2 regions of the Sphingobacterium sp. KH_072 genome follow, and region 1 is predicted to be linked to the other one. Evidence: riboswitches for the same ligand, from Rfam matches in the RefSeq annotation. Region 1 holds a riboswitch; the other holds the start of a gene.
What was found. A riboswitch is a leader RNA that binds a small molecule or an ion and turns the genes downstream of it on or off. The one in region 1 is predicted to bind thiamine pyrophosphate.

Region 1 (16,571 bases):
GCTCGGGTATATGTGACTGACATGACCGAAGAACGTACCATGAAGATTGCTGCGAAGTACAAAGCGGAGCCATTAACATACTCGACCAGTTTTGAGCACGATATTGATGTGTATGCACCTTGTGCATTGGGCGGAACGGTCAACCCGGATTCTGTACCACGCATGCGTTGCAAAATCATTGCAGGCTCTGCCAACAATCAGTTGAAAGAAGAAGAACGCACGATACAATTGTTGAAAGATCACAATATATTATATGCTCCAGATTTCCTGATTAACTCGGGAGCGTTGATTAGTTGCTATTCGGAATTGGAGGGATACGGTGCTGAACGCACAGAGTATCTTATTCGCCATATATACACCGCTACTCGCCACGTAATTCAAAAGGCGAATGAAGATAACGTATCTACGTATGAAGCAGCCAAACAATTGGCAGAAAAGCGTATCTTTGACCTTCGCAAATTGAAATAGGCGCCTAATGTGCTTATTACCTATTAATATATATTAAATTGTTCGTTCTTATATACACACCCGTTCTTTAAAAAATGCTAAACAGAAGACATCTCCGCGTAAAAGTTATGCAGGCGCTTTATGCGTATTCCCTCAACGAGGATAAAAGTATCAAAGATTTTGAAAAAGCTTTATTCAGAAGCATAGAAGAGGTGGACCATATGTATATATGGACCCTAAATTTGCTAGATGAAGTAGCTGAATATGCTGTAATTGACTCTGAAGGACGTGGAAAAAAGTGGTTGCCCTCCGATCAGGACAAGTTTCTATCCTCTACCAAGTTAAATAACAATGCTTTTATCGATAGCTTGCGTCAGAATAGAGAGTACGTGGAGAAGGTCAAGAAATACAATGTAGATTGGAGCTTCGATCCCGAGATCGTTCGTTCTGTATATGCTCAGCTAACAGCTTCCGATATCTATACCGCGTATTTGAAGGAGGAAGATCGCTCCATTGCAAAGGAAAAGGATATCATCAAGTATGTATTCAAAAAGATTATTCTTAAAATACCAAATATAGAACAATCTTTAGAAGCGCGTTTCATCGATTGGTCGGTAGACAAAGAGGTGTTGCAAGCCATGGTTGCTAAAACGTTCAAGAACTTTTCAAGCGATAATCCAGCTCAAAATAAATTGGCTGATCTTACCCCAAACTGGGCAGAGGATCAAGATTATGTGCAGGAGCTTTTGTCGAAATCTATTCGCAACCAAAAAGAATATGCAGTATTGGTGGGTGATAAAACTAAAAATTGGGAATCAGACCGTATCGCGCTAATGGATAGCTTATTGATGCAAATGGCGATTGCCGAATTGTTGCATTTCCCAACTATTCCGGTGAAGGTTACGATGAACGAATACATCGAAATCTCAAAAGATTACAGTACGGCGAAAAGTAGTACCTTTATAAATGGTATCTTGGATAAGATTTTGTCTGACCTTAAACAGCAGGGTCGTATCCGCAAAGAAGGTCGAGGCTTACAAGGTTAAACGAAATAATACAATAAGGCTATGAAGCATATAAAAAACATATCTGCAGTAATGAGTTTACTGCTATTATTTGCTTGTAACAATGCAAATAAAACGTCGGATGGTGAATCTACGGATACAACAGCTAACACCACGGAAGTGGCGAAAGCCAATACCGGTAATGGGGAAGTTTCATTCGTAGAAGAGGCGTTCGATTTTGGCCAAATAGCGGATGGAGAAGTGGTAGATCATACCTTCAAATTTAAAAATACAGGTACTGAGCCCGTGATCATATCACGTGTATCCACGTCATGTGGTTGTACTACGCCCGAATACACGTCTACCCCAGTTGCGCCAAACCAAGAAGGTGAAGTCAAAGTGCGCTTTGATAGTCATGGACAATCTGGGAAACAACAAAAGATCATTACGGTAGTATCTAATGCCAAAAACAATATTCAAACGATTCAGCTTAAAGGCGAGGTAAGCTAATCATATCTTATAATCGACATAAATCTAATACTTAATATAATGCTATCAACAATTTTATTACAAGCTCAAGGTAGTGGACTAAGCATGTTCCTGCCTATGATTTTGATCTTCGTGGTTTTCTATTTTTTCATGATTAGACCACAGATGAAGAAACAAAAAGACCACAAAAAATATATTCAAGAATTAGGTGTAAATGCGAAAATCGTGACTACTGCGGGTATTCACGGTCGTATCGTAGAAGTAGGAGAGACCTCTTTTTTAGTGGATGTAGGTTCTGGTGTAAAAATTCGTTTTGATAAATCTGCGGTATCATTAGATGCATCAAAAGCATTAAACGTAGATAAAATAGAGAAGAAAGACGCGTAAGCACATTTCTGTTCTTTTCAGACCATACTACAAAGCCATTCTTCGATAAGGAGAATGGCTTTCGTGCTATTCAAAAGTCATGGTTATTTAATTGGTTAATGTTACATTTGTAGGTATGCCAGCACGTCGGTTTTCCAAAATTCAAAAGCGCAAAATAAATGTATTTCTGCGTTGCTTGGCGGTATCCTTTGTTGCTTGGTCCTTGTTCGCGATCTCCAGTACGTATGATTTTCTACAAATGTCGCGGGTTAGCTATGTGAACCTTCCTGAAGAAAGAGCATTTCACCCTTTGCAATCGGAGATGGTGCAAGTTCGTTTGCGCATGAGCGGATGGGATATTTTGGTCAAGAGATTTCAGCCCGACACGACGCGTTTAGAAGTTGATTTAGGTGGTCTGAAAACTAGAAATTTTATTGCATTCAGCAATCAGATTGGCTTTATAAACAAGCAATTTCCAGTCAATAAACAAGCCGTTTCTGTGATGCCAGATACTTTGTACTTCGATTTCTCGAAGCAAACGCAGAAGCGCGTGCCGGTGAAACCAGTATATGGCATCACCTATCGCAAGCAATATGGCATCGTTGGCGAAGTGCGGACAAACCCTGCCTTTGTGACCATTACGGGGCCAGCGGAGGATGTAGATGATATTGCTTACATAGAAACAGATAGTATCAAAGGAGAATTAGTGGATCACGATGTGCGAACGGTGAGTTATCTCAATCGTAAAAATAAAATGAACATCGCGATCTATCCCACTTTTGCAGAGGTTTTGATTCCTGTTGGCGAGATGACAGAGAAGATCATTGAGCTCCCCATTAGGGTGCAAAACGCAGAATCATATACTTCGGTGCGTACCATACCGGGAAAAGTGAAGGTAACTTTATTGGTTTCTCTTTTAGATTATAGCAAGTGGACTGCGCGCGATTTTGAAGCGGTAGCCGATGTGCAAGATTGGACACGCGGACGCGCGACGAGCTTGCCCATTCAACTCACTAAAATACCTCCATATTGTCAGGTTTTACGTATTGAACCGCAGAATATTGACTTTTTTGTACGTTTATAATTATGGGACTCAAAGTAGGAATAACGGGCGGTATTGGCGCTGGGAAGAGTATCGTTTGTCGACTGTTCAAGGTGCTAGGTATTCCGGTATATGACGCCGATCAAGAAGCGAAAAACATTATGGTAGAGGATGATTCTGTTATTGCATCGCTGAAAAAAGCTTTCGGAGAACAGGTGTATCAGGATTCTGGTGAACTAGATCGTGCGTACTTAGCTGAAATGGTCTTTAACGATAAGGCTAAGCTTGACGAACTGAATAGTATTGTACACCCCGCAGTGATTCGCGCTGGAGCGCTTTGGGCAGATTCGCAGGAAGGTGCTTATTCCTTGAAGGAAGCTGCGCTACTGTTTGAAAGTGGTTCGTACAAAAAGCTTGACTTCACCATTATGGTTACCGCAGATGAGGCGATTCGTATCGAGCGTGTGATGGAAAGGGATAAGGTGACAGAGCAACAAGTACGAGCACGCATGGAAAAACAGTGGCCAGATAGTCAGAAAACGCCGTTGGCCGATGCGATCATCATCAATGATGGCGTAGCATCGCTGATCTCGCAAGTGATGACAATACACGAGCGCTTAATAAACTATGAAAAGTAAAACCATTCTACCTGATTTTCTGGTAAAAAAGGGAGATGCCTATTATTGCCGTTACGGTGATTTTTATATCGATCCATTGTATCCTGTCAAGACGGCCATCGTCTCGCACGCGCATGGAGATCACGCTAGCCCCGGTCATTTGGATACTTATGCAACGCCATTTACAGTCGCATTTATGCAACAGCGCTTTCCAAAATATACGAGAGAAGCATATACAACTATTCCTTTCAATCAATCTTGGGAGCTCAATCATGTGCGGATCACATTAATACCAGCTGGACATATTTTGGGGTCGGCTCAGATTCTGATGGAATATCAAGATGTGCGCTACTTGTACACGGGAGATTATAAATTGCAGGAAGATCCGACCTGCGAACCGATCCAAATGGTGCAAGCTGATGTATTGATTACCGAGACGACATTTGCCGATCCAGACATTATACATCCAGATCCCGTGCAGGAAATACAGCAACTTAACGCGATCAACGGTAACATATTATTGGGCTGTTATACGCTCGGGAAATCGCAGCGCATCACCCATTTGCTGAATACGTATTGTCCGGATAAGGTCGTATTGTTGCATCATCGGATGACTATGGCACATCGACTGTACGATGAGTATGGTGCGGCAGCTTTGAATTATAAAGTGTACGGACGGAAGGATATGAAAGAAGGATTGGCCAATAAAGTGTATTTGGTGCCGCCATTAACCTTCAATAGTTACTTCCGAGCGACGAATGTGACACGGGTTTTTGCGTCGGGTTGGGCTAAATTGCAGCAGCATAATGATCTGTCTTTATACATTTCGGATCATGTGGATTGGGCTGATCTTTTGCACTATATTACGCTGGTAAAGCCTGTCGAAATCTGGACTATCCATGGTGATGGTTCTAAGCTGAAAATACATTTACAAGATCAGATCAATGTGCGAGATATTCAATCGGTTCCGCTGATTGCGGCAGGTATGGCCTAAATCAGTATCTAATCGATCAAACCTTTTTCAAATAACATCCATACGGGCGATTGCTCTCGTAATTTGTTGACAGCTTTTGTCATTTGCTGCACTACATGATCTACTTCTTCTCGTGTGGTATATTTGCTGAGCGATAGTCGGATGGTGCAACGCACGATATCTTCCGGCAAACCCATCGCGATTAATACATGCGAAGGTGCTGCACTGCCCACTACACATGCAGAGCCGGTAGAAAATGCGATATCTGGCAAACGACTAATTAATTCAGTAGCGAGCACATGTTTAATCGTGAGGTTGCTGGTATTGCCCAAGCGTGGAGAATCCGCACCATTGACAGAAATGTGCGTTATGGATTCCAATAGGGATGTTTCTAAGTAATCGCGCAAGGTAGCTACTGTTTTCCACTCATCTAATTGAATACCTTCAATAGCTGCTCCGAATCCAACTATAGCAGGCACATTATAGGTGCCACCTCGCAGTGCGCCTTCCTGATTACCACCAACGATTAAAGGTTCTATCTGGATCGGTTTGCTTTTGCGGCGACGCACATACAAAGCGCCAATGCCCTTCGGACCGTGAAATTTATGCGCACTTAGGCATAAGATGTCGATAGGGATTTGCGCTAAATTCAACGTATGTTGCTTACCTATATATTGCGTGGCATCGCAGAAAAATAAAATGCCATGTTGCTGGCATATTTCGGCGATCTCCGCTATGGGTTGTAACACGCCGGTTTCATTATTGGCCGCCATGATGCTCACCAAGATCGTTTCTGACGTGATTAACTGCTCCAATTGTGCTATTTCAATCTGTCCATTCGCTAAAACTGGTAAGTAGGTTACTTGGCAACCATTCTTTTCCATCTGCGCACAGGTTTCCAACACTGCTTTGTGTTCCGTCTTGCAAGTGATGATATGATTTCCGACGGAATGATATCGCGCTGCCACACCCTTTATAGCGATGTTGATCGCTTCTGTCGCGCCGCTGGTGAAAATCAATTCATTGGGGTCTTGGATGGAAAGTGCTTTTGAAATTTGCTGTCGCGCGAGCTGAATCGCTTCGTTGGATTGCCTGCCCAATCGATGTTGCGTGCTCGATGCGTTGCCATACGATTCTCTAAAATAGGGCATCATAGCGGCTAGCACATCCTCATCTACACGAGTTGTGGCATTGTTGTCCAAGTATATCATCCCATAAAAATAAGGTTTCTATACGAAGAAACCCGTTTGCCGAAAAGATAAACCTAGTCTTTGGATTGGATTAGCACATAATAGCGAAATGCTAAAATGGCCTGCTGAAATTTGGTCAATCCGGAAGGATCTAATTGGCTGTAGCTTGGTAGTACAGCCTTGTTCACTCTGTTTAGGAAACCGAAAAATTGCTTTTTCATGCGCGGTGGTTTTTAACAATGATAACACCACCATCGCCGAAAATGTTTTAAGAGCTTACAGGGACTACGGTTTTGCTACTTAATAGTTTATAATAAAAAGCAATGAGCGCTCCGATAGTCGCCATCCCGATACCCACCAGTAAAGGCGAATTGTAAGCCATGCCATACAACACCGGAATCCCGCCTAGATACGCACCTAAGGTATTTCCCATATTAAATGCGGCCTGCCCACCAGCGGCTGCCAATGTTTCGGCACCGCGTGCCGAATTAATAAGCGTGATCTGCAATGGTGAACCGATCGTAAAGGAAATCATTCCCGTCAGGAAAGCCAAGAAATAAGCCAAGTACTCTATATGAATAGTGAAGTAGACCAACACTAAGCATGCGGCCATAGATGAAAAACAAACGATAGAAGCTCGTACCGATCCAATACTATCCGAAAGGCGTCCGCCCAGAAAATTGCCGACAACCATGCCTAATCCGACCAATGCCATAATGTAACTCACATGCTCTTCTGGTAGATTTGCAACTTCGGTCATCAATGGTGAAATGTACGACATCCAAGCAAACAAGCCACCGGTACCGATAGAAATCATGGCGATTAAGATCCACGCTTCTTTGGTTGCAAAGTATTTCAACTGTTTGTACATGTTTTCAGCTTGATAATTAACTACTTTAGGAAGCCAAAGGAAAACGGTGACCATCGTTGCCAATCCACAAAGACTGATAATGCCGTACGTCCAACGCCAAGAATAATGATGACCAATGTACGTGCCGAGCGGTACGCCAAACAGATTGGCCAGCGTCATTCCTGTAAACATGATGGAGATGGCTTGCGCTTCTTTGCCTTTGGTGGCCAACTGTGTGGCTACGACCGAGCCTACACCGAAGAATGCACCGTGCGGTAAGCCGGATAAAAATCGTGTAATCATCAAAGAATTGTAATCTGGCATGATGGCAAACAGCGCATTGAACACCACAAAAAGCAGCATCAAAAATAAAAGTACATTCTTTGGTTGGTATTTGCTAGTGAATAAGACCAACGTGGGCGCTCCTACTACAACTCCTAAAGCATAGATAGCGATAAGATGCGCGGTGGTAGGAATGCTAATATTCTGATCTAAGGCAATATCCTGCAATATGCCCATGATGGTAAATTCGGTCATTCCGATCGCAAATGATCCGAATGCAAGAGATATTAAACTTTTCTTCAACATGTGGTAGGACTCTATATTGTATGATTTTAGATGATGCGGCGATAAGCTCACCCTTCTAAATTCGGAAGCAAATGTAAAGGTATTTGTCTGCTCCTGCAATACGGATTTTAGATCGTATTCATTTGCAGCAACGCGGATTGTATTTTACCAATACAAGTCGTCATTTCGCCTTCATCCATTCGTCCAAATCCGATGCGCATTCCAGCGATGTCCTTGTGTTGGTACAGTAGATTTCTAGGAATATGCAGGCCTTGTTTTTCGCATTGCGTGGCTAATTGAGATAGATTTATACGACGATTCCAGATTGTCCAGACGGCAAGACCGCCACGCGGCGATTCGAATTGCAGGTAATCAGAAAGTCGACTTTGTAATAGATTCACCAAATGCGCACGCCTTTGTTCATAAATCTTTAATGATTTCTTCGCATAGCGATTGATCTCGCCCTCGGCAATCATTTCCCCAAGAGCCAATTCCATGGTGATGTCACCCTGTCTATCAATAATGCCTAGATATTTGCGCATTTCCGCAATAATATCACATGGCGCTACGGTAAATCCTGTGCGGAAACCGGGTGCAAGCGTTTTTCCAAACGAGCCGAGGTAAATCACCATGCCATCTGTATCGGCACTGGCCATCGGTAAAATGGGTTGCTGATCATAGCGAAATTCGTAGTCATAATCATCTTCCACAATTGCAAATCCAAATTCCTGCGCTAATGCTAACAATTCCACTCGACGTTGTGCGCTCAACGTCACTGTAGTAGGGTAGTGATGGTGGGAGGTCACATACACCATTCTTACTTTCTCTTTTTGACATAAGGCGCGAATCCCCTCGGTATCCAAACCCTGCGCATCGACTGGTACCGTTTTCATCCGTGCACCAGACTCCTGAAAAATCATATTGGTAGCAAAGTAACTCAGCGCACCGACTACCACGATATCTCCTGGAGAAAGTATGACTTTGGAAATGATATATAAACTCATCTCGGTACTTCTGGTCACCAGAATATTCTGTTCACTGATGCGTAATCCGCGCGATTGATGCAGGTAGGTGCTCAATTGCTCCTTGAAATACTCGCTACCTTCGCTTGTGTAGCGATCGAGCTTCTTGATATTGCTCTTCCGCTTCAGGTTCGCTGAATAAAAAGTAGATAATTGATTGATCTGGGTGAGCCGAATGTCTGGGGCACCATCATCTAAGGTGAATTCACTGACGGTTTGTGTCCAAGGATTGTCCAAAATGTTGGATTTTTTGAATGCAAATCCGACCCGAGTGGGATACTGCTGTTTGTGCGAAGCTACATCTTCCGTATGAAGTGGAGAGCCAACTGTGAGCTTATTACTGAGTACAAAAACACCTCTATTTGGATGTGTTTCTACCCAACCTTGTGATTCCAATTCTTGAAAAGCGGCCACTACCGTTTGCCGATGCACTTTCAATAATATGCTCATACTGCGCGATCCAGGTAGTTTGCTGCCTTCACGCAACATCCCGCGCTGAATCGCGTTGGCGATCTGCTCTACAATCTGCAAGTAGATATCTTTCGTTGCGGATCGGTCGATCGACAAGGATGTAAGTATAGGATTTGTGACCGGACTAGTCATCATATAAAAAATGGTACAGTTTTGTAGTCCGGCAATATACTACATTTGCAGCACTTAAAATAAATACATGAGTCAAACTGTGAAGCGAGTGCGAACTACACCGTCTAAAAAAATGAAAAGTATCATAGCTATTGCGGGTTTGCTAACGTGCTCCACCGCTTTTGGTCAAATAAGTCGCCGAGATACCGCTCAAATTTCCGAAGTTATTATTCAGGAAAATAGATTACAAGTGCCCTTTAATAAGAATAGCCGTCATATTGAAATTATTACCTACGAGGAAATTCGGCGGATGCCAGTACGTACGATCAACGAAGTATTGACTCACATCAACGGCGTTGATCTGCGACAGCGCGGTCCATTTGGTGCGCAAGCAGATATTGGAATTGATGGTGGGAGTTTCGATCAAACGCTGGTTTTGGTCAATGGAATTAAGATGAGTGATCCACAGACAGGTCATCATAGTTTGAATCTTCCGATACCTTTAGAAGCGATAGAGCGGATCGAAGTAGTTCGTGGGCCAACCTCTCGTATTTATGGGATCAATGGATTGACGGGATCTATCAACATCGTGACGCGCCAAGCTGCATCCTCCGAGATTTTTGCGCAATCGTATGCCGGCTCTTCTTTCAAATCGGTGGAAGAAGAAGCGGGAAGGTCAGGTATTTATTATGGCATGGGACATCAGTTGGGCGGACAGTTCGTTCGAGAAAAACATCAGCATCAGCTCTATCTCACGACAGAAAAGAGTAATGGTCAACGTTACAATACAGCTTCTGAATCTTTCCGAGCTTTCTATGAAAATAAAATGCAATTAAGCGCGCAAGATGAAATCCAAGTAATGGGTGGATACATCGACAATAAATTTGGGGCTAATGGATTTTATGCGGCACCTGGCGATGTGGAATCGGAGGAGGTGGTACGCACCGCTATTGCCGCAATTAGCTCGCGACACGATCTTAATGATCGATTGCGCATCAGTCCGCGGCTGAGCTACCGCAATAACACAGATGATTACCGTTATTTCCGAAATGACCTTTCGCGTGCTCGCAGTGAGCACGAAACCGATGTCTGGTCGGCAGAGTTAAATGCGCGCTATCATACCAATTTGGGTGATGTGGGTGTCGGAGCAGAATCGCGTTGGGAGCGCATCGAAAGCACCAATATTGGTAATCATCGCAGACAAAATCATGGTTACTATGCAGAGTTCAGAACAGAATACATTCAGGATATATTGCTCAACATTGGAACGTATGTAAATTATAATTCACAATATGGTTGGCAGGCTTTTCCAGGCATTGATGTGGCGTATCATTTTCTGCCGCAGTGGCGTATCGCTGCCAATGTTGGTTCTAGCCAACGTATTCCTTCTTTTACGGATCTATATCTCGATCAGCGTCCCGGTAATATCGGAAATGCAGATTTGCAATCGGAAAATGCGTGGCAAGCCGAAGGAAGTCTTCGTTATCAGATCGGAAACTTCACGGCACAGGCAGGCTATTTTTATCGTAATGTCGCGCAGTTTATTGATTGGCAGAGAAGCAGCATAGACGAGCCTTACCAAGCAATGAATGTAGATAACAATCGCATGCGCGGATTGCATTTCTCGTCGGAATATGGGCAACCTTTGAGCGATCGCGCGGAGATCAAAGTGCGACTTGGCTATACCTATCTCAATCCGCGTGTGGCATCTACCACAGACGGTGTGATATCACGCTATCGGATCGAAAACCTGAAACATCAACTCAATAGCACCATCTCTTTAGGCGTAGATGCTTGGACATTCTCGACAACAAATCGATTTATCGAACGTGCATCTGCTACGGCTTACGTGATTTCGGATCTACGTGCTGCGTATCAGATCGGTTCGTTTACCGTATTTGCTGATCTGCAAAATTTGTGGGACGTCACGTATGTGGAAGCAGGAGCTGTACCAATGCCGGGGCGTTGGCAAACGCTGGGCTTGCGATATACCAAGCGTTAAGTTAATGCCACTCTTGTCGACCGAGCGACGTATCGGTCGGCAAGAGCTGTGCGGTATCTCGCACAGTGGTAGGGGAGATACTTTTTAAATTTTGAAGCGTTGGTTGTCCTGCATCTACCCAAGCCGAGTACCAATAGGAACCTACTAGATGAATAGAAGATCGCAGCCTTCGCTCGACCATGCCATTCAACGCTGCATGATATGCCGTAGCATAATGATCGGAATAATGTAGTCCAAGTACATTATTTCGCGTAAGATACGCGCGCTGTAGATTGGCGGGGATTTTTATAGAAAGTTCTTTCTCCACCAGCAGAACCGAATCAACCAGTTCGTAACTCTGTTTTACGATGTCCCAAGCTGTTTCTAAAGGGTCGGCGATGTACTTGGCTTTGCCAACCAGCAGATCATAATCTGTAGAAAACATTTCGGGCAATCGGGTTTCCCAAAACGCGTGAATGCCTATCTGATCTGTGTACTGGCCATTATAATTGGCGGTGGTGTGCAGCGGTACGTGCGCATCCGCGATATAGTGGCCTAAATCTGCTACATTTCTTATAATACGAGATAGGTCTTTTTCGGAGAATGCACTTACCAAGTTGCGATATGAACGATCAATTTGCCAGGGCACGATACCACGCGCATTCATCACCCTTTCCTGATATTTTTCTTTGGCTTTCGACCAATGGATCGGAATAGAGTCAGGCACTTCATCATAGCGATCCAAGTCGATAAAATGCCTAACGGATTCTGCAGAATCGACATAGCGACGCTTATCCGGGTCAATCGATCGTTCGGTGATTGTTTTAATGTGTTCTTTAAAAAATGCAGCAAGCTCCGTCGGAAGCGTATATACAGCTGTCTGATTGATAAGACGATGAGCAAAAAATCCCCAAGAACTGCATAATACAGCTAGCATTATCCCAACAAAAGCGATCAGCAACCTATTCATAATTAAGCGAATTTACATATTAAATACTGCTTAATGTATTGTTTTAAGAAAATTAATTTCTTTAAAACTTCATTCTTTCCATCGGATGGTATGGTATGCTGCGTCCCAAAATTGATATTCCAGCTGTGAAGCTTTTTCAAAAGCCAGCCACATGTGTATTTGGATTCTTTCTGTCGTGTTATCAGCCATTTTATCTGCGAAGGCAATCGCTTTTTTCACGCCTTCGGCGAAATCGTCGCCGCTGTATGTATCAATCCACGCTTGATACGGATTATTCGATTTGGCGTTTGCTAAAATATAATCACCCACCGCCTTATAAATCCAGAAGCAAGGTAGGACGGCTGCGATAGCCACTTCAATCGGCTCGAATGCCGCGGTGCTTTTCAAGTAATGGATATAGTGATGGCATATCGGCTGTATAGCGCTATCTTCATGAGCATCTTTCACGCTGAATTGTTTAAAATAGGTCTCATGCAGCGCCTTTTCTACGATCAGTGCGTTTTTCCCGAAGTCAAAAAATTGCATCGCTTGTTCATTTTCTCCGCTCTTACTACCAATATAGGCTAGCACGCGACCAAATTGTTCGAGATAGCGGGCATCTTGCTGCATGTAAAATTGAAATTTTTCCAATGGCAATGTACCGTCTTTCAATTCCTGAATGAACGGCATGGCGATGATATGATCGTAAAGTGCGGAAATATTAGTCCATGCTTGATTGCTCCAGCGCATAAGTATGTAGTTTTTGAGGGTTATGAAAATGATTAAGTGGACCAGATCCTTTTCCAATTCGCAAATCTGCGCTGGATAGTAGTGCGGTGTACACGTAGTTCAATGCTTTGGGCACAGCTGTTTCCAACACGTCTCCCATTGCTAAAAAAGTAGCAATAGCACTAGAAAGTGTACAGCCTGATCCGTGCGTGTTCTTCGTTTCAATCCGTTCCGAATGATAGGATTGCACGGGCTTTTGCTGTTGTAATAGCAAACTAGTCAGCTGTGAGCCGGCAAGATGGCCGCCTTTGGCCAATACAGCTTGCGCGCCACTTTGGATGAGTTGTTGCGCCGCGATTGCCATCTCCGACACCGTTTGGATTTCTTTATCCACCAAGACACCCAATTCATCCAAATTGGGAGTTATGATCGTCGCTCTCGGAAATAGCAGTTCTACGCAAGCAGCAATCGTATCTTCTTGGATGAGTTGATGACCACTGGTAGAAACCATGACCGGATCGAATACGATCGATCCCCTATAATCCTGTAATTCGGTATGAATACAGCGCACTAGCTCGACCGAATGTACCATGCCGATTTTGATGGCGTCGGGATAAATGTCTTCAAAGATAGCTTTAAGCTGATCTTTGACGGCCTGAGTCGGGATATCGTAGATTTGGCGAACGCCTTGTGTGTTTTGCACGGGCAAAGCCGTTAGCACATTCATCGCATATGCGCCAAGCGCAGATATGGTTTTGGTATCGGCTTGTATGCCTGCACCGCCACTTCCATCAAATCCAGCAATACTTAATACGGTGGGAACTTGGTATTTTTCCATGTTGTTTATCCGAAGTCAGAAAATTAATAAAACGGAATACCATGGAAAAAATGGAAACAGATCTTGGCAGATCTGCTACGCGCTTTTCCCTACGTCGGTATGATCCGAATCAGGTTCGAAGGGACTGTCTCAATTCTTATGAAAGAATACCCCTAAAGCCACTCAAATATATTAAAAATATCGATCAATACTGGTAAACTGCTATATTTTATCGATAGTTTACGAATTTGTAATATTTAGCTTTAAATTTTCTTTTAAGTGTTTTTAGTTAAATATTAAGAATTATTTAACATTAAAGTAATGTTGCTAATCGATATTTGACTGCGAAAACAAATAATGATTATGAAACTTAAATTAATTGTCGCTTTACTCTTTTTTACTGTTATTTCTATCGCGCAAGCGCAGATTACCAGTTCCACGATTTCAGGACGGGCAACGGATGAAAATGGTAAACCTTTGCCGGGTGTGTCTATTCTTGTTACTAATAATGGAAATGGTGCCAGTTATACGTCTACCACGAATGCGGAAGGGCGCTATACAATTGCTAATCTCAATCCAGGTGGCCCCTATACGCTACAAGCTACATTCATTGGCTTAGCAACAGATGTGATTACCAATGCCAGTTTGAGTTTAGGATTATCTAATTACAATTTTGTACTGCAAGAAGAGTCGGCACGGATAGAAGATGTGGTAATTAATGGTAGAGTGAATCATAATGTGAGAGGCGGTACGCGAATCAATGAGGCGCAGATTAAGAGAATGCCATCCATTAGCCGTAGTTTGCAGGATTTCACACGTACCACGCCGCAAAGTTCCAATAACTCTTTTATGGGAACCAATTTCCGGTACAATAATGTGACCTTAGATGGAGCTATTAATAACGATGCGATCGGTTTTAGTCCGTCCTTGGGTGGACAAGGAAATACTTCCGGACAACCGGGTAGCAGTACACGTACCAACCCCGTTTCGCTGGATGCGATTCAAGATATCCAAGTATATTTGGCGCCATTTGACGTAAAGATCGGAAACTTTCTAGGCGGAAGTATCAATGCGGTTACACGTAGCGGATCTAATGAGGTAACAGGATCGGTGTATGCTTTTGGACGAAATGCGACGATTACCGGTCGGAATCGTGCTGGAGATAATTCCAGATTACCATCATCATTTTATGAATACCAGACTGGTTTTCGTTTGGGCTTTCCAATCATTCGCAATAAGCTGTTTTTCTTCACTAATCAGGAAATTACGCGAAGACAGGATCCGGTTATTTTGGCAGCGGGCTCGGAAGATATGCCCGTCATTAACCTAGAACAGGCACAGCAAATTACTGATTATTTATCTAGTCGTTATAATCTCGATGCTGGTGATTATGGGGATTACAATACCTACTCCCGCTCGAACAAATTCTTCAATCGCTTGGATTGGATCATCAATAATAAACACAACCTATCGATACGCAATAATACGATCCTTTCCCAAGCAACCAACTTAGAGCGTGACCAGCAAAATTTCCGTTTCGGGAGCATAGATTTTCGACAAGTGAACAATCAAAATTCTACGGTAGCCGAGTTGAAAAGTCATTTCAATAGCGCGATGTCCAATAGTTTTTTGTTAGGGTATTCTAATATTCACGATTACAGAAGACCATCTTCCGATCCGGCATTCCCACAGATAGAAATCTCCTCTGGCGGAGGAACGATCTTTTTAGGAACAGATAGAGAGGCGAGTATTTTTGACCTGCGACAACGAACGTTTGAACTCACCAATAACTTCACTTGGATCAAGGATAATCATCAATTTACGTTTGGCACGCACAACGAGTTTTATAATATCGATTATGGATTTGTCAATGGTTGGAATGGTCGAATTAATTATGGTAGTGTTAATGCTTTTCTAAACAATCAACCGAACCGTGTACGTACTAATTTCAATTATGAAGATAATACGCGAGAAAATATCATTGACAATCCACCCGCTCAATTTCGGGTAAATCTGTATAGTTTATACGCACAAGATGATATACAGATCGGACAGAATTTGCGTTTATCACCCGGAATAAGGTTTGATCTTGCTCAAATGCCTACCAAACCTAGTCTGAGCGCCAAAACGACAGAATCTCCAATCGATCCGCAGTATGGTACTACCTTCACCTACACACAGCCTTCAGCCATTCGTAATGAATTTCTGGGTCAGATCCAAGTATCTCCGCGAGTAGGTTTTAATTATGATGTGTTTGGTACGAATCAATTAATCATGCGCGGAGGTACAGGCATATTTACCGGAAGAATTCCCTTCGCTTGGCTAGGTTATGCGTATTACAACAATGGAGATAGCTACGGTGCATTTGACAGGCGATATACCTATAACGGTGATAATCCGGTTATGCCTGCGCCTGGCTCGGATCCAATTTTCGATTCGATGACGGGTGAAGGTACTGCTGGATTTGTTCGAAATCAGGGCGTAAATCCTAATAACGCTTTGGGAGCTACGCAAGTAGATTTGATTGATAATAATTTTAAAATGCCGCAAGCTTGGCGAAGCCATTTAGCATTTGATTACTTGACCGAAGATCGATGGAAATTCACGTTAGAAGGTATCTATACCAAGGTGATCAACGATTTGCAATTCACTTATGTCAATTTGAAGGATAATCCAATCTACTTACCCTATGATACTGATCGCCAACAACCGATTTATAGACCAGTAGATGGTTCGCAAGCAATAAATCCGTTGTATACCAATGCTTATTTATTATCAAATACCAATAAAGGACATCGCTATAGCATTACCGGTCAGGTGGCAAAGAGTTTTTCGATGGGATTTGATTTGATGGCAGCCTACACGTACGGCCAGTCTAAAGATATTACCAATGGTATTCGTAATTCGATGGAATCTAATTGGCAGCTCAATCAAGCGCTCAATCCT
Region 2 (16,571 bases), 1.4 Mb from region 1:
GCTGCATGATTTCGCAGATATCTTCAAAGTGCGTGTACAAGAAGTTTTCCTGATGATGAAACAAGCACCACTTGGCCATGATGGAGCCACCTCTAGACACAATTCCCGTTACGCGTTGCGCTGTAAGATGGATGTATCGTAGGAGAACTCCGGCGTGGATCGTAAAGTAGGATACGCCTTGCTCAGCTTGCTCGATCAACGTATCCCGAAATATTTCCCAGGTCAAATCTTCCGCTACGCCATTTACCTTCTCCAAGGCTTGGTAAATCGGTACGGTACCAATGGGCACTGGCGAATTGCGAATAATCCATTCGCGCGTTTCATGTATGTTCTTTCCAGTCGATAGATCCATAATCGTATCAGCACCCCATCGGCATGCCCATACGGCTTTTTCTACCTCTTCTTCAATACTTGATGTGACGGCGCTATTACCAATATTGGCATTGATCTTTACCAGAAAATTCCGTCCAATAATCATGGGCTCACTTTCTGGATGATTGATATTGTTGGGGATGATGGCTCGTCCGCAGGCAATTTCGTTGCGTACAAATTCTGGCGTAATCCGTTGCTGCGGTGTGTTGGCGCCAAAACTATTACCAGCATGTTGGTGATCCATACGGTTGGTCGAGCTCTGTAATTGTTCAATGCGTTGATTTTCGCGAATTGCCACGTACTCCATTTCGGGCGTGATAATGCCTTGCTTCGCATAATATAACTGTGATACATTATGACCCGGTTTTGCGGCGAGCGGTCGGTGACTATATTCAAATCGAAGGTCATCGAGCTTTGTATCGGTTAATCTCGTTTTACCATAATCCGAACTTATCTCGTCGAGCATATCCACATCATTCCTGTTCACAATCCAGGATTCGCGCAAGCGCGGAAGTCCTTTACGAATATCGATGTTGGCTTGCTCATCCGTATACGGTCCGGATGTGTCGTAGATGGTGACGGGCGGATTTTGCTCTATCCGGCCATTGCTCATCTTGGTCGGGCTGAGCGTGATCTCGCGCATGGCCACCTCGATCGGGAATAGGGAACCTTTAATATAAACCTTCTGAGATTTTGGAAAAGGGGAATTGGAAATCGTGTGCTTTATCATAGCGTTGGTTTTTTCTGGAAAATAGATGGGAAATTTAACCTCCTTGCGTGGCGGAGATGATGAGGATGTGATCTTGCTCATGTAATGGCGTGTCGGCCCAGCGATCTTTGGGGATCACTTGTTGATTGATCGCTACCGCAATGCCTTTCGTTTTGCCTTGCATTTCGAGCGCGACTAAAGCGGCCACATCTTGCGGTGGATCTTCAAAAAAGCGTGTTTGTTGATTGATGTTGAGTGTCATATCCTAAAAAATTTATGTACATACATACACTTTAGGGAATGACAGCTATTGTGCGAAAGCACTGAAGATGACGATTCACTTTTCCCTACGCTGGTATGATCCAGATCAGGTTCAAAGGGTAAAATCTCAGCCTACAAACTATGCAGACACCCCTAAAGTACTTGGCTAATCTACGACAATAAAATGAAAGACCACGATTCTTTTCCTACTTTTGTATGAAGACCTTATGGGATATTTTGGAAAACCATAGGCTACCATGCACTAGAACGAATCATCACGTGGCAAAACTAAAAATCAACTATAATAAAGAGAAGCTCCAGTATAATTCGCCCATATTGAAATACATCATGGTCGTGGTCACCATATTTTTGGTGTGCTTATTTATGCCCAAGCAACCTCGATTTCGCTATGATTACCAAAAGGGAAAACCTTGGAATCATGAAAACCTCGTTTCGCCACATGATTTTGCTATCCTCAAAACGCAAGAGGAATTGGATCGTGACCGACAGCAGATTCTGAAGACGGTGCATCCGATCTATAATGTGAGCGATGTGGTGAGCAAGGAGCAGCTCGATCAATTCAATATCGATTTAGGTGAAAAATGGCAAGCGGCGCAATTGGATACTTTGCCTTCGCAAGATATTGAGCGCTATCGTGGTGTCGGAGTAGCCATACTAGACTATGTGTATGATCGTGGCGTGATCTCACTTAATAGTCGGTATCAATTAAAAGGCAGCACTTCGGCGACAGGTTCGGAGGCGGAGTACAATTTTATATTGGTGCAGGAGAATGTGGCACAGCAACGTAATACCGCGAATAGCTTTACCATAGAAAGTGCTTATACGTACATAGAGCGTACCGTAGATCGCAATCGTTTTGTGCTGCAGAAAAAGTGGCTCGCTGATTTGTTGAAGAACTATGTGGCGGTGAATTTGGTGTTCAACGAAGGGCAGACGGAAAAAGCCGAGCAAACGGCGCTGTCTAATATCTCCACCACACGCGGTATTGTACAACGCGATGAATTGATTGTGGAGCAAGGCAAGGTGATCAATAATGAGATCCTCCAAAAGCTCGAATCCTTGCGCCGCGTTTATGAGAATGAATCGCAGATGGGCGGTAAGCAGGGACTGGTGCTGTTTGGCAATTTCTTGATGGTATTGCTCATTATGGTTTTGCTCATGATGTTTTTGTACTTCTTCCGGCTAGATATTTACAACAATAACCGGTTGTTGATGATCATCTTTGCGGTCATCATTACCATGTTGGGGGTGCTGAGTTGGGCGATCAATATTAAAATCCCGAGCTTGTACTACATCCCGTATTGTATTGTACCTATTATCTTTCGAATTCTGTTTGATACGCGCGTAGCGCTTAATATTCATCTCCTGATGGTATTGATGGCGGCTTTGTTTGTGCCGAATAGTTTCGATTTCGTATTCCTACAATTGGTGACGGGTATTGTGGCGATTTATAGTATCCGTACGATGGTGAAGAGAGAGCAATTTTTGCTATCGAGTTTGTTGATTCTGGCTTCGTATATCATCTCCTATACGGGTTTGGTGCTGACGCGGAATGGTACGTTTGACAGCATTTATTGGAATGATATTTTGCCATTTGTCATCAGTGTCGGTCTTACCTTGTTGGCGTACCCATTGATCTATGCATTTGAAAAGCTGTTTGGCATCGTCTCGGATTTGACCTTGATGGAATTGACGAATAGTAACTCAAAACTGCTTCGCGAATTATCGATCAGAGCGCCAGGAACATTCCAGCACTCACTGCAAGTAGCCAATCTGGCGGAAGCTGCGGTATATCGAATAGGAGGGAACCCACTGTTGATTCGTGCTGGTGCGCTGTATCATGATATCGGTAAGATGTCGAATCCACTCTATTTTATTGAAAATCAAAAAACAGGAAATAATCCGCACGAAGAATTGACGCCAGAGCAAAGCGCGCAAATCATTATCTCGCACGTATTGAAAGGAGTGGAGATTGCGCGTAAAAATCAATTGCCAGAGGTGGTCGTCGATTTCATTCGTACCCACCACGGTACAACGAAAGTGGATTATTTCTATAACCTGTCGGTGAAAAATAATCCGGATAAATTGGTCGACGAAGAGCTGTTTCGTTATCCAGGACCCATTCCATTTTCGAAGGAATCTGCAGTGTTGATGATAGCCGATTCGGTCGAAGCTGCATCACGCGCGATGAAAGAATATACGGAGCAATCCATCAATAATCTGGTCGACAAAATTGTGGATCATAAGTTGATGCAAAAGCAATTTATGAACGCGAATATCACCATGAAAGAGATCTCACAGGTGGCCGCTATCTTCAAATCCATGCTAAAAAGTATTCATCATGTGCGTATAGATTACGATTTGTTGAAGAAGAAATCTGTGGAAGATTAAAAGAACTTTTTGACTGTCAAACCATTGCATCAGCAAGTGAAAAATTGCTTTGCAGAATGAAATTTTTGCGTTATGTTTGCACTGTCAATAACGGAGAGGTGCCTGAGTGGCCGAAAGGAACAGTTTGCTAAACTGTCGTACTGGAAACGGTACCGCGGGTTCGAATCCCGCCCTCTCCGCGAAAAACAACAAAAACCCATCTGCAAAGATGGGTTTTGTGTTTTTAAGGAGTTCGGGATGAGGACCCGCAGGGTTCGATTCGTAGCAGGTTCAAGGTTGAGTTCGGGGCATGCGGGGCTGAACCAATCCCGCCCTCTCCGCGAAAAACGGCCATTTGATTTTAAATGAGTTATTTTTGAAATTCTCTAGGGGAATGATTCGCGAAAGTAGTCTAATAATTTTCACAAATCATTGAACTCTTCTATCGAAATATGGACATTTGTATACGCTGACATCGCAGATATTTTTCTCAATCATCAATATCTCCAGGATATTGTTAACATAACCAAGCTGCATCGCTACATGCTATGCCATAATTATCTTTCAAATCATTAAATAAATTGCGGGACTTGTCATAACCGCTAAAATGTTTCTTTATCTCGGAAATTACGTCATTAAATAATCGTTGTTTCGCTGCAAGATTTCAATCTAGAAGACAGAAATCGATGGCTGGAAAAAGTGAAGTGTTCGGCTATCTAGATGCTACCAACCAAATTACAATATAAATTTCCACGGTAAAGATGTAGTTACATAGGATTTTAGCCACATCTTTTTTACTATTTTTCTCTAGCGTAATGATGATTACTTGTTGACCAATGCGCTGCTTTTAGATTAGGATGTTTTCCAGTGATCAATCATTCCTCCATTTTGCCATAAAATAAACCGTAATGATTGGCGTTTTGATATCAAATATTGGTGACTCATTTAGTAAAACGATATAGCAATATGAAAGATTAAGTCAAGCTATATCTAGCGTCCCGAATACCGAATAAATTACCATACTATAAACTATAATAATGAGGAGTAAAAATATGAAAAACCTAATAGGAGCGGGCATAGCACTATGCATGACTACTAGCTTATTTGCACAGACATCAACTGCAAACGGCTATTACGAGAAGGCAAGTCAAACTCTATCCAAAATAGAGAGTTTGTACGCCGTGCCTGATGGGAAGCATTTACTTCGAGAAAATTATCCATTTGATGATACCTACAGCGCGAGCTACCTTGCTGGTGGTGAAAATCAAAACAAAACCAATCCATATTCATATTTGTGGCCTTTTTCAGGAAGTTTATCCGCTTACGTGGCACTTCTAGAGCATCGTGACACTAAAGATGTGAAAAGCCATATCGATCAGGTCGTACTCTCCGGATTAGAAAACTATTATGACACGCGTCAGCCAGCAGGATATGCATCCTACATCAACAGTGCTGCACCATCAGATCGTTTTTATGATGATAATGTCTGGTTGGGTATCGATTTTACGGATTTGTACTTGCAGACCAAAGAACAAAAATATTTAGATAAGGCTCAAGAGATTTGGCGGTTTGTAGCAAGCGGTATGGATGATAAACTAGGCGGCGGAATCTATTGGTGCGAACAGAAAAAAGAATCTAAAAACACCTGTTCAAACGCGCCGGCAGTCGTGTATCTACTCAAATTGTACGAAGCCACCCAATCCCAAGCTTATTTAGATCAGGCGATTCAGCTATACGCATGGACGAAGGATAATCTGCAAGATCCGAAAGACAACGTGTATTGGGATAATATCAATCTTGCCGGCAAAGTGCAAGAAGCCAAGTATCCTTACAATACAGGGCAAATGATTCAAGCGGGAGCATTGTTATATAAAATCACCGACAAAAAAGAGTACTTAGCAGATGCGCAAGCATCTGCCAAAGGTGGTTTAACTCAGTTTTTCACAAAAGATAATAAGGCTTCTTACCCACAATTGAAGCGAAGTGATAACTGGTTTATTGCTGTTATGTTGCGCGGTTATGTGGAGTTGTATCATCAAGATCAGGATAAGCAGTATATCAGTGCGTTTAATGCAAACATGGATCACGCTTGGACTGCTATGCGCAATAGCGATGGTTTGTTTAGCAAAGAATGGACAGGAAAATCAACTAACAGCAGCAAAAAATGGCTGCTAGATCAGTTCGCCATTGCGGAGATGTATGCACGTTTGACAGGTTTAAGTCACTTATAATATTGAGTTTTCTTGATGGGTAAGAAGTTGATTACTAAAATCATGTCGTTTGCAATAGTATATCTTGGTGGGCAAATGATCGAGCAATGATGACCGTGAAATGGCTGCCATGACCTTCTGTACTTTCAATCAGTAGCTGAGCATTGTTAGCTTTCAAGAAATGTGTTATAATTTGCATACCGATGCCAAACCCGCGTTCTTGGTCTGTGCCCTCGGTTAATTTTAGTGTATGGTCCTCAGACTGAATTTGCTGTAGTTTCATCGCGCTCATGCCAATGCCGTTATCACGAATATGAATTTTTAGATCCTTTTCAGCATCCTCATAACTAATCTGAATGGTTCCGCCTTTCTCCGTAAATTTCGATGCATTAGAGATGAGATTGGAAAGGATAATCTGCAGGTGATTTCTGTCGGCATATCCGATAGCTACATTATCTACATAATGAATAATATTTAGCTGCTTATCCTGCAATGTTTGCTCCAGCATTTCCAAAGTGTTTGAAACTAGCTCGGATACATTTACTGCGACTGGATCGGTGCGGATTATATGTTTTTGCGTTTCACACCAGAGTAACAAGTTATCCATCACTTTCATCGTGGAAAGTGTCTGCTTCCGTAGGATTTCAAACCAATGTTTCCTGTCTGCTGCAGTCAACGTTGTGTCTTCTAAATATTGGATTACATTCAAGATTGCCGACATCGGACTACGAAAATCGTGGCTCAATACCGCTATTAAAAAATCCTTGGTCACAATCGTATCTCGCAACTTTTCATTTTGACTTTCGATCAACGCATTCCGTTCTGTAATCAATTGGCTATGCATTTTCAGTTCACTATTGAGCCCAGAAGTCGTATTAGCATGTCTGCGAGTCGTGTACCATATCACTAGTACAAAAACCACGAACGAAAGAAGGAATAACAATAGTATTTGTCCGATACGCAGTTGTTGATCCATAATACTATTTTCCTTTGTTAGCTTCATATTGGCAGATCGCTGATAGGCGATTTGCATAGAATCTAAACTAATGCGTTTGTCTTCAGAGAGCATGCTATCCTTATACAAATCATAAATTTGATGATATATAAAGGCCTCTTCAAATGTGCCTAAAGCCGCATTGACCTCGGCGACCACTTTTGCTGCTCTTACAATATCCCATTTTGTCTTTAGTTTAACAGCGAGATTATAGCCCTCCACAGCGTGCCTTTTGGCTTTATCGTATTGTTTTAATTTGTAATAGCAACGGGCAACTCCTGTGTGTGCAAAGCTGTTTTCCCATTCGCTCTTCGCAGATTTGTTTTGTAGGACTTGGTTATACAGCACCATAGCTGTATCCAATTCATCCTCATTTTCGTACATTTCGGCGAGCCGATTGTCTGCCATGGCACTAACTGTCGTATATCCAGATTTATCAGCGAGTGATTTTGCTTTTATAAAAAAAGATTTCGCATACTGCGGCCTGCCTAATGATGTAGAAGCCAGACCCATATTATGGTAATTGGCAGAAAGACGTTGCTCGTTTCCAAGCGCCTTATGTTGTGCTGCCGATTTTTTAAATTCTTCAAAAGCCGCATCATAATGATGTTGCGCTAGATAGATCAATCCAATAAGATTACGTGCATCTGCAATACCTTTAACATTCCGAAGCTCTTCGTAGTTACTGAGATTTGCAAGGGCAAGGGGCAATGATCGCTCATAGTTACTGAGATTATATAGGCTCTTTGCAAACAGCATTTCTATATCGGTAAGCAACAGATTGGGAGTTACTATCGAGGTTCTCAGTGATTCTACTTCCTTTTCGAATTTTAGCGTACCTACAAAATCTTGGGTATAATATATCACCCTGAGCTTCCGGTGAAGCTCTTGCAAATACTCGGTTTTTTGATCTAAATCAGCATCCAGCACAGCAGTGGATGAAAAGGAACATAGTACTACAAATAGTAATAATACTATGGGATTAATAAAGGGTTTCACTTCGGTAAACATTAATATGCGGACCTAAAAGCACGCGCAATTCATATCGTAAAATTAAAGAATATTTTATAAAGAGCTACGTGTAATGATACAAATACTGGTTTTCAGGGATATATACGTTGTGCTTTTCACGCTAGATTTGAAGTCGCATACCTTCCCTTTCTGTGGCGTGAAAGTGATGATACATCAAGCGAAATACTACGTAAATACATACAACTAATAACATATATGAAAACACTTGTACAACTCATTGCATTATTGCTATTTGCTGAGGTAGGATATGGCCAATATTTTAGCTTAACGCCGGCAGGATTTGTCGCTGCCGACAATTTGGAATATGCAGTAGTTGATTTTCCAGATATAAAGCAAGAGGTCTTGTATAAAAATGTTCTTCGAGCGCTTAATTCGATGTACAAAGATCCAAAGGAGGTATTGAGTTTGATCGAGGGTGAAAGCATTACCATTAAAGGATATGAACAGCAAGCCATCTTAGATCAGGTCAAAGTATCTCCAATACAAATCGGTAAGACAACCTATAAATACGACATCTCTTATACCTTATCCATTCAATTCAAAGATCATAAAATACGTTTCAATCGTCCGTCATTCGAATGCAGGCGGTGGTACGAAGGTGGTTATAAATCGGGCTGGGCGACTGGTTGGTCTTACCTTTCTCTAGTGAAAGACAAAAACTCAAAATATGCTGTTTTTGACAAAAATGGTAAGATACTTTCACAAGAAGCTCTAAATGGATTGGAGAACCATTTCAATTCCTTGATAAAAGAGATCATAGAAAAATCTAAAATCATTGATAATTGGTGATAAATGGTATGATTGGTTTTCAAAAGCGTTATCAGTAGTTAGTTCGTAAAGATAGTACTTGATCTGAATTAAATTTCTTTATGCAAAGTATTTTATTTACTTTAAAAAATGAATCGATATGCAGCAGCTTTTTCTTTGTTTTACTTTCATGTTTTTTTGAGTTGCTTGCTCGTACATGGGCAAACTTTACAATTTGATAAACGTATTACGTACCAGCTCACGTACAAACCGGATACAGCCAACGTGCAGCAGACGGCGCAGGAAACCTTCGAATTGCTTATCAACGATTCCATTTCTCTTTTTGAATCCACAAACAAAAATATACTGGACTCCATCCGTCAGGATCAATATAAAGGGGGGGATACTTTCGGCGATTACGCAAGTGCATCCACTTATAGGTCGAAGTTTAGATTTGCTATTATAAAGTCGATTGATGCGATTGCATTTTATGAGTATGAAGCCGATTTTGGACCCGACTTGGTGCGTTGCGATGAACCGAATAGGTGGGATTGGAATATCACAAACGACGAAAAGACCTTGCATAATCTGCATTGCCAATTAGCAACAGTGCAGTACGCTGGCCGGAAGTGGGAAGCTTGGTTTTGTACAGATATACCCATTTTCGATGGTCCATATAAATTTGGAGGACTACCTGGGCTCATTATTTCGCTTTCATCTGCCGACAAATCTTGGAATTTTGAAGTCATTGACATGGATTTAAATATCGAAAAGAAGCTGGTTTTCAATCAATATCCTGCCCGAAAGGTTGTTCAGATGCATAAAGCTGGTTTCTTTAAAGAGAAACGTACGATGGAGCAAAATCGGATGCTGCTGCATGAGAGCAAAGGTCGGATCAAGTTTAAAGATGCGCAGTCGAAATTGAATATGACAAACAATTACCAGAAATACCTCGCGAAGAATAGTAATCAGATCGAACTCGAACCCTAAATTTATAAGAAAGAAGACTAATTGCGGTAAATTTTCCCTTTGATTTTAAAATAATATGTATATATTAGGTTGTCGGTAGTATACCATCCATAGCATGGTTGTCTGCTGATGCAATTAACTAATCTTTATCTCCGAGAACCAATCGTCTGTACTCTTTGAGCATGCGTGATATTATTCTGTTGCACTCCTAATGATGCTTACGTTAGACGACTTCTTCCAATCGTTTTTGAGCTTCTTTTGCGCTATAAAAGTCGGTATATTGTGTTTCCTGTTTGGCTTATCGATCAGTACTGTCCATTCCCAAATCTTGGTCTCTGGAAAGCTAATCGATGCCGATGGCAATCCTGTTTCAAATGTTTCTGTCGGCTACAAAAGAGTGGCCGGTGCGGCTTTGGTTGGTTTCACCCGATCAGGTGCCGATGGTACTTTTCAACTGGAAAGCAAGATCACGGACGCCGATAGTATTCGTTTGGAGTTTAATCACCTGAGTTATGCTAAATACTCAGTGGTAGTGGCCAACAAAACGGGACAGTACACCTATACACTTTCGCTACAAGCCAAAGAAATTCAAGAAGTCAAAGCTGCCAACTTACCGATATTCAAACGAAAAGACACCATTAATTACAATGTAGATGCATTTACCTCGTCGCAAGACCGGGTGATTGCAGATATTATTCGCAAACTACCTGGTATAGAGATGGAGGGCGATAAAATTCTGTATCAAGGTAAGCCTATTCAAAAATACATGGTGAATAATCTGGACCTGATGGAAGGTCGGTATGCCATGATTAATAAAAATTTGCCCGCTGAAGCAGTGAGAAATGTACAGATAGTGGAAAACGATCAGCCGATCAAATTACTGGATTCTGTGGTGTTTTCCGATCAAGCTTCGCTTAATCTAGAGTTGAAACGATTTACATCTACTGGTTCTGGAAAGATCGGTATTGGGGCTAGTCCAGCGCTCTGGGATGTGAATGTGACGCCGATGACCTTCGGGCAAAAGTTTCAAATGCTCAATTCCTTTCAATCCAACAATGTGGGCGTAGATGTGGCGAAGGATCTGCGCGCATTTTACACGGGTGGGACAGGAGTTTACTTCACCAACAAAGATGTCAACATCTCGGATGGCCCAAGTTACATTCGTTTGCGCGATGTGCCTAGTCCAGGTTTTGAAGAGCGCAAATGGCTGGATAATAAGATCTTTTTATTTAGCACCAATGTGCTGCAAAAGTTACCCAATGACCTCGAAGTGAAAGGTAATATCTCGTATTACGATGATACCAAAAGAAGGAGCGGTTTTACGGCAACGCAGGTTTTTACCGCGGACGAAACCATTCTAAATAATGAAGCGGTGGACAACCGCTATCGGATCAATAATTTGGATCTGGGTGCGACCATCGAGAAAAATGAAAAGAATATTTTCTTCCGCAATGTCTTAAAATATCATAAACGTTGGAATAGCGATTTGGGGATGGTTTTACTCAATGAGGAAATGCCGATACGCCAACAAGGTAGATTTACAGACGAAGTTTTCAAGAATTCGCTGGTGCTAGGGCGTTTTATCGGCAAGCAGCTATTTAATATTAATTCCAGTTTAGAATGGCGCACCACGCCCCAAAGTTTGCAAGTGATGCCGGGGCAATTTGAAGATTTGTTGAACGATGGCAACCCTTTTGATCGCGTGCAGCAATTGGTGCAATTTGAGGGCTTGGATTGGAAAAACAATGTGAGTTTTACGCGGAAATGGAAAAAGTGGCGCGTTTCGCCTATACTCTCTCTGGACTACAATCGCAATCATTTGCAGACTGATATTGAGTTGGGCGAACACGATGAAAATCGATTATTGGGTCATGATTTTTTCAATGATATGCGCAACTCGCAAATTAGATTGGGGATAGATTTGGGATTTGGCTTTGAGACCGCACGTTGGAAGTTGAATTTAGCGACGCCCTATAGCGCCTATTATTTCCATGTCGACCAACAAGGTGTACGAACGCTAGACAATGCGCTGCGCAATACTTTCAATCCACGGGCTTCGGCCACGTATATTGCCAATGCCAAGCATCAATTTAGCGCGAGTGCCGCTGGTGGCAATCAATTTGGTGGATTGGATAATTTCTACAACGGATTTATCATCGGCGAATACCGCAATATCCAACGTTATGATGCGCGGCTGCTCGGTACGAAAAACGTGAGTACTAGTGTAGGATACAATTATAAGAATACATTAAAGGCCAACTTTGCTCATCTACAGTACGGATTTGATGCTGCGGTACGCGATTATATATATGAAACACAGGTAGATTCGCTGGGGCGATTGCGCACGAGTATCGCAAACCGTGAAAGTCAAAATCAACAACACCGCTTATCAGGCGGCTTGTCGCATTTTTTTTCCTCGGCCAAAACGGTTGTAAAAATCAATGGACGAACTAATTGGTCTGGTTCAGACTATTTATTGAACAATGTGATGGCGAGGCAAAAAACGTTTCATTATGCTGCTGATCTGGAGATCATGAATAATGCCTCTTCTTTGATTGGTGGTGAATACAAAACTTCGATAGGGCAGACGGTTAATACATTTGCCGCAGGCAGAAGCAACAGTATTTTCTACAATAATCATTATCTCACGGTTCTGATATACCCAACAGAATTGCAGACTATCATCTTAAGCAACTCTTACTATCATAATAATATTAGCGGCCAGCCAGATCAATATTTTATCGATGCGACTTACCGAGTTACGATGGGTAAGCGCAAGATTGATGTGGAACTGATCGCACAAAACTTGCTCAACAATAATGACTATGTGCAACAAATCACAACAGATTACCAATTAATTCAGTCCCGTTTTGAACTCAGACCACGACAGTTTATTGTGTCTACTAAATTTAGGTTTTAAGAACTAAAACAAACCCGAAACAATCAATAAAATTTATAAATCATCAATAAAAGACTTCAACATGCGATTTGGATACCTACTATTATTTATATGTATTTTTTACAGTTCTCCAATGCTTTTTGCACAAGGTGTACATGATGATAAACTATATGAGTTCAAATATCATGCAGTATATAAACTTAGTTTCTACGGCGACTCCACTAATAAAACCAATGCAGCTACCGAGTATTTTGATCTATATATGAATGATAGTGAATCCTTATTTCTGCCAAGCAAATTCCTACGGATGGATTCTGTCAAAAGAGTGGAGCGTCTTGCTGGAAACCCTTTTGGGCCGCCTATGGACTGGTACATGGCAAATGCCACGAAAAATAATTTAACTATTTTTAAGAATCTTAATGATAATACCATCACAACGCATGAAATCTTATCGCCACAGGAAGCAGAGCATTATATATATAAAGAACCCGAACCTCTCCATTGGACTATTGAAAATGACACGATGCATATTAATGGACAAATCTGTCAAAAAGCAATCTTGAAATTAGGTGGAAGGACATGGGTAGCTTGGTTTAATCCCGACGTACCAATCTCAGATGGCCCATATAAGTTCTCAGGTCTCCCTGGATTAGTTTATTTAGTAGAAGACACTACCCATTCTTGGAGATATGAACTTGTAAAACTTCAAGAAATATCGGAGAAATTTCATTTCAACTGTTCAGATAAGCGGCACGTAGTAACTACCAAAGCTGAGTTTTTTAAAAGTAAGCGTCATCTCTACGATAATAGGATTACAATTATGAAGACACAGGGGCATACATTTACAGATGAGAGGAAATCTAAAGAGGATTTTGATAGAGATAACAACTGGATTGAGCTAAGATGATGAGGACGTGCTTAGTGTGCATAATCCAATTCTATCCAATTGCTAGAAAGCTTGACAAAAGACTTTAATCTTTTTTCTATCATGGCACGGGTTTCTGGCGTGTATTTTCTACCCGACCTCAGTTCCTCTTTTTCAAAGATAGATTTAGTGTATTCGCGCTTCGCTGCCAAGAAAGCTTGTTTGCTATGAAGTGGGTCAAAGTCCATCTGCCCTTGTAATGTAGACGCATAGTCGGCCGCATTTACTATATCGCGCAGCGTAAATATCCAATGCTCTTGCTTGTCTTGTACTTGAACCACCAAGCCTGGAAGTCCGCCAAATTTGTACGGGCCATCGGAGATCGGTATTTCGGTCGTAAACCAAGCTATCCATTCTCGATTACCTAATTGAGTGGTCGCTTTCTGGCATAGTACACCATGGATGGTAGCGGTATCAGCAGATAATTCCCATTCTGGGAGAGCTTCATCGTAATAGAACCCTATACCGCTGGTGTTTTCTGGATTATTAAATAATAGATCGTAGGTGGTGATGCGGTTTGCTTTTTTGAAGATCTTGTAAGGAATGGTAGTGCCTTGACTGGATGCGGCGCGCAAACGCTTCTTCTCCGTTTCATCTTGTACCAGATATTTTGCGGAATCCATTACGGCAGCTTGGCTAGACTCAAAGAGCGACATAGCATCATTTATTAATAAGTGAGTAAGCTCTGTGCGCACGGATTGCAAATCGGTGCTATCGCCCAAAAAACGTACTTCGTAAGTCAATTTCGTATCGAATACCAAAGGTGATTTCGCGACTTGTGCTTGCAGGCAGTTCGAGCTTAATCCATTAGCTAGGTAGCCCAATAGCAAAATGAGTGTTTTGAAATGTGGAAGAGTCATAAGCAGAGGTTTCATACGGTAAACGGCAAACTTGTCAAACTGTTTTAGATAGTTTTTGTAGATTCTTAATCCTAAGTTAATATAGCTTAAATATACCGGTCTCTCGCTGTAGGACATAAAAAAAAGTTCTCGCCAGGCGGCGAGAACTTCATTATTAACTATAATCACACACTATAGTTCAGATTAGGGTTGATCCCACCAAACTCTGGAATCTTGATTGTTTCCTCCTGGAAGCAATGCAATTGCTGCAGCTGCGCTCTCTGGATTCGATAATAACTCAGCATCTGTATACACGTACCGACGAAGAATAAGTCCTGAAGGCGTTAGTGGAGCTGGAGAAGGCGTCAAAGCAGGATAACCAGACTTGCGCCAAATATTCCATGCTTGCGCACCGTCCGGATAACTCGCAATAAATCGTTGTGTAGCAATCTAGCGCTGATTAGTGCCCGGTGCTGTCAGCACAACATTAGTATTAGTTAAATAAGTAGCTGCGTTATAAGCTGCACCCCATTGTTCGAATGATAAGCTAATGCCTTGAGGATACAATGTCGTTACACTTTCTGTTGTCCATCCTAGATCTGCCGCTTCTGCTCTAGCTAATGCAACTTGCGCCGCAGTGATTAGGTAAACTGGAGAAGTATCTGTACGCTTATCGCCACGCAAAATTCTAGCCCAAGTTGGATTTGCTTCTGTAAAAGCCAAGGTCGCAGGGCGCTCTAATCCGTAAGGTACACCGATGCTCGATGAAGTAGTCGCTCCTGTGCCATTGGCATTGCTAGCGCCACCATAGATAGTTTGTTGGTTATCATCCAGTGATTTCAATAAATCAGTCAATGTCGAACTCACGGAATAATCTGAGCGCGTCAAATAGGTGGCAAAGTAGGCACTTTGATAGTTGCCGCCCGGATACACCAATCTAAAATTTTGTGCATTCGTCGTAATTACTCCACCAATTGCGGCCAATGCTTCTTGAAAAGCTTGTGCGGCAAACCCATTTGCTGCAGGTACCTTTTTAGATAATTGAATCGCCGCCAATAGTTTTATAGAGTTGGCTGTTCGTCTCCAGCTATCGTACTATTGTCAAATGCGGCGATCGCCTCGCTCAATTTTAGAAATATTCCTTTGTAGATGTCTTCCTGTCTGTCATACTTCGGTAGCAATGCAGTAGTTCCTTGCAAGGCCTCTGAATAAGGGACATCGCCCCACATATTGGTGACAAAAAGATAGATATACTGTTGCAGAATAGTGGCAATGGCCGAAAGATTCGCATTTCCACTGTTTTCAATAATATTCTGTAGATCATTAAGGTGCCCAGAATAATATCCCAGAAACGTTGATGTTATTTCGTTTTAATGAACTTTCGCGGGTTAAACCGTTTACATACTGGTTGTTATACGTTACCTTGAAATCTAGCTTTTCGGTCCTTTGGCGAAACGTAATACCATTATTCAATACAACGCCGGTTTCGTAAAAATCCCGCACATTGTTAGGTTGTGCATTGAGGTTAGTAGTCTGGGAGGAGCGGTCATGTCCAGGATACCAAGCATACCAAGGAATGTATTCTGATCCATCCATACGCGGTCCCCAGCTCACATCATCGTAGGTGTCTTTGTATATTTTGCCATTTAGAGATCTCCATTCTTCTGGATGACCTTGCTGCCAGTATCTACGCTATCAAAGTAGAACATCAGTGAATCCACGATTTGGCTACTATCTCCACGGATACAGCTACTTCGGAAAGCCTCGAATTACCAACCTTTGTTCTATCTAAAAATTAAAACAAATTAAAGATGGAAACTAAAAAAGTATGGTTCGTTACAGGAGCTTCCAAAGGTTTAGGAAAGACATTGGTAATAGAACTTTTAAAACAAGGTTACTATGTAGTAGGTACTTCGAGAAGTGAAGAATCATTACTAAAAGCCATTGGAGAGCATGAAAACTTTTTGCCGTTACAGGTGGATATTAGCCAAGATGAAGCCGTGAAAAATGCCGTAACAAGTGCTGTGGAACGATTTGGTCGTATCGATATTGTGGTTAATAATGCAGGTTATAGTCAGATTGGAGCATTGGAAGAGCTGTCGGACGAAGAAGCTAGAACAAATTTTGATGTCAATGTTTTTGGTTCTCTAAATGTGATCCGGCACACCGCCCCGTATCTGCGCCAACAACAATCCGGACATGTTTTCAATATTGCTTCCGTTG

Region 2: linked by a shared signal. The riboswitch ahead of thiS (sulfur carrier protein ThiS) and the one ahead of thiD (bifunctional hydroxymethylpyrimidine kinase/phosphomethylpyrimidine kinase) in region 1 are both predicted to bind thiamine pyrophosphate.

The regions. Positions count from the first base shown of each region.
Region 1 is NZ_CM174457.1:1,271,896-1,288,466, forward strand. It holds gene AC3IRT_RS05940 (Glu/Leu/Phe/Val family dehydrogenase) at 1-468, shown strand, start outside; gene nusB (transcription antitermination factor NusB) at 543-1,493, shown strand; gene AC3IRT_RS05950 (DUF1573 domain-containing protein) at 1,515-1,961, shown strand; gene yajC (preprotein translocase subunit YajC) at 2,001-2,327, shown strand; gene AC3IRT_RS05960 (CdaR family protein) at 2,443-3,390, shown strand; gene coaE (dephospho-CoA kinase) at 3,393-3,986, shown strand; gene AC3IRT_RS05970 (MBL fold metallo-hydrolase) at 3,976-4,959, shown strand; gene AC3IRT_RS05975 (cysteine desulfurase family protein) at 4,968-6,149, opposite strand; gene AC3IRT_RS05980 (hypothetical protein) at 6,203-6,349, opposite strand; gene AC3IRT_RS05985 (MFS transporter) at 6,397-7,566, opposite strand; gene AC3IRT_RS05990 (aminotransferase-like domain-containing protein) at 7,674-9,173, opposite strand; gene AC3IRT_RS05995 (TonB-dependent receptor plug domain-containing protein) at 9,283-11,151, shown strand; gene AC3IRT_RS06000 (zinc dependent phospholipase C family protein) at 11,153-12,100, opposite strand; gene tenA (thiaminase II) at 12,170-12,829, opposite strand; gene thiD (bifunctional hydroxymethylpyrimidine kinase/phosphomethylpyrimidine kinase) at 12,801-13,646, opposite strand; TPP riboswitch at 13,716-13,810, opposite strand; gene AC3IRT_RS06015 (TonB-dependent receptor) at 13,989-16,571, shown strand, end outside.
Region 2 is NZ_CM174457.1:2,680,840-2,697,410, reverse strand. It holds gene thiC (phosphomethylpyrimidine synthase ThiC) at 1-1,102, opposite strand, end outside; gene thiS (sulfur carrier protein ThiS) at 1,137-1,343, opposite strand; TPP riboswitch at 1,409-1,507, opposite strand; gene AC3IRT_RS12130 (HD family phosphohydrolase) at 1,622-3,754, shown strand; tRNA gene AC3IRT_RS12125 (tRNA-Ser) at 3,847-3,933, shown strand; gene AC3IRT_RS12120 (glycoside hydrolase family 76 protein) at 4,786-5,964, shown strand; gene AC3IRT_RS12115 (tetratricopeptide repeat-containing sensor histidine kinase) at 6,005-7,936, opposite strand; gene AC3IRT_RS12110 (DUF4468 domain-containing protein) at 8,165-8,758, shown strand; gene AC3IRT_RS12105 (GLPGLI family protein) at 8,867-9,706, shown strand; gene AC3IRT_RS12100 (TonB-dependent receptor) at 9,897-12,605, shown strand; gene AC3IRT_RS12095 (GLPGLI family protein) at 12,667-13,491, shown strand; gene AC3IRT_RS12090 (GLPGLI family protein) at 13,503-14,369, opposite strand; partial or broken gene AC3IRT_RS12085 (SusD/RagB family nutrient-binding outer membrane lipoprotein) at 14,553-15,655, opposite strand; gene AC3IRT_RS12080 (hypothetical protein) at 15,672-15,962, opposite strand; gene AC3IRT_RS12075 (SDR family NAD(P)-dependent oxidoreductase) at 16,160-16,571, shown strand, end outside.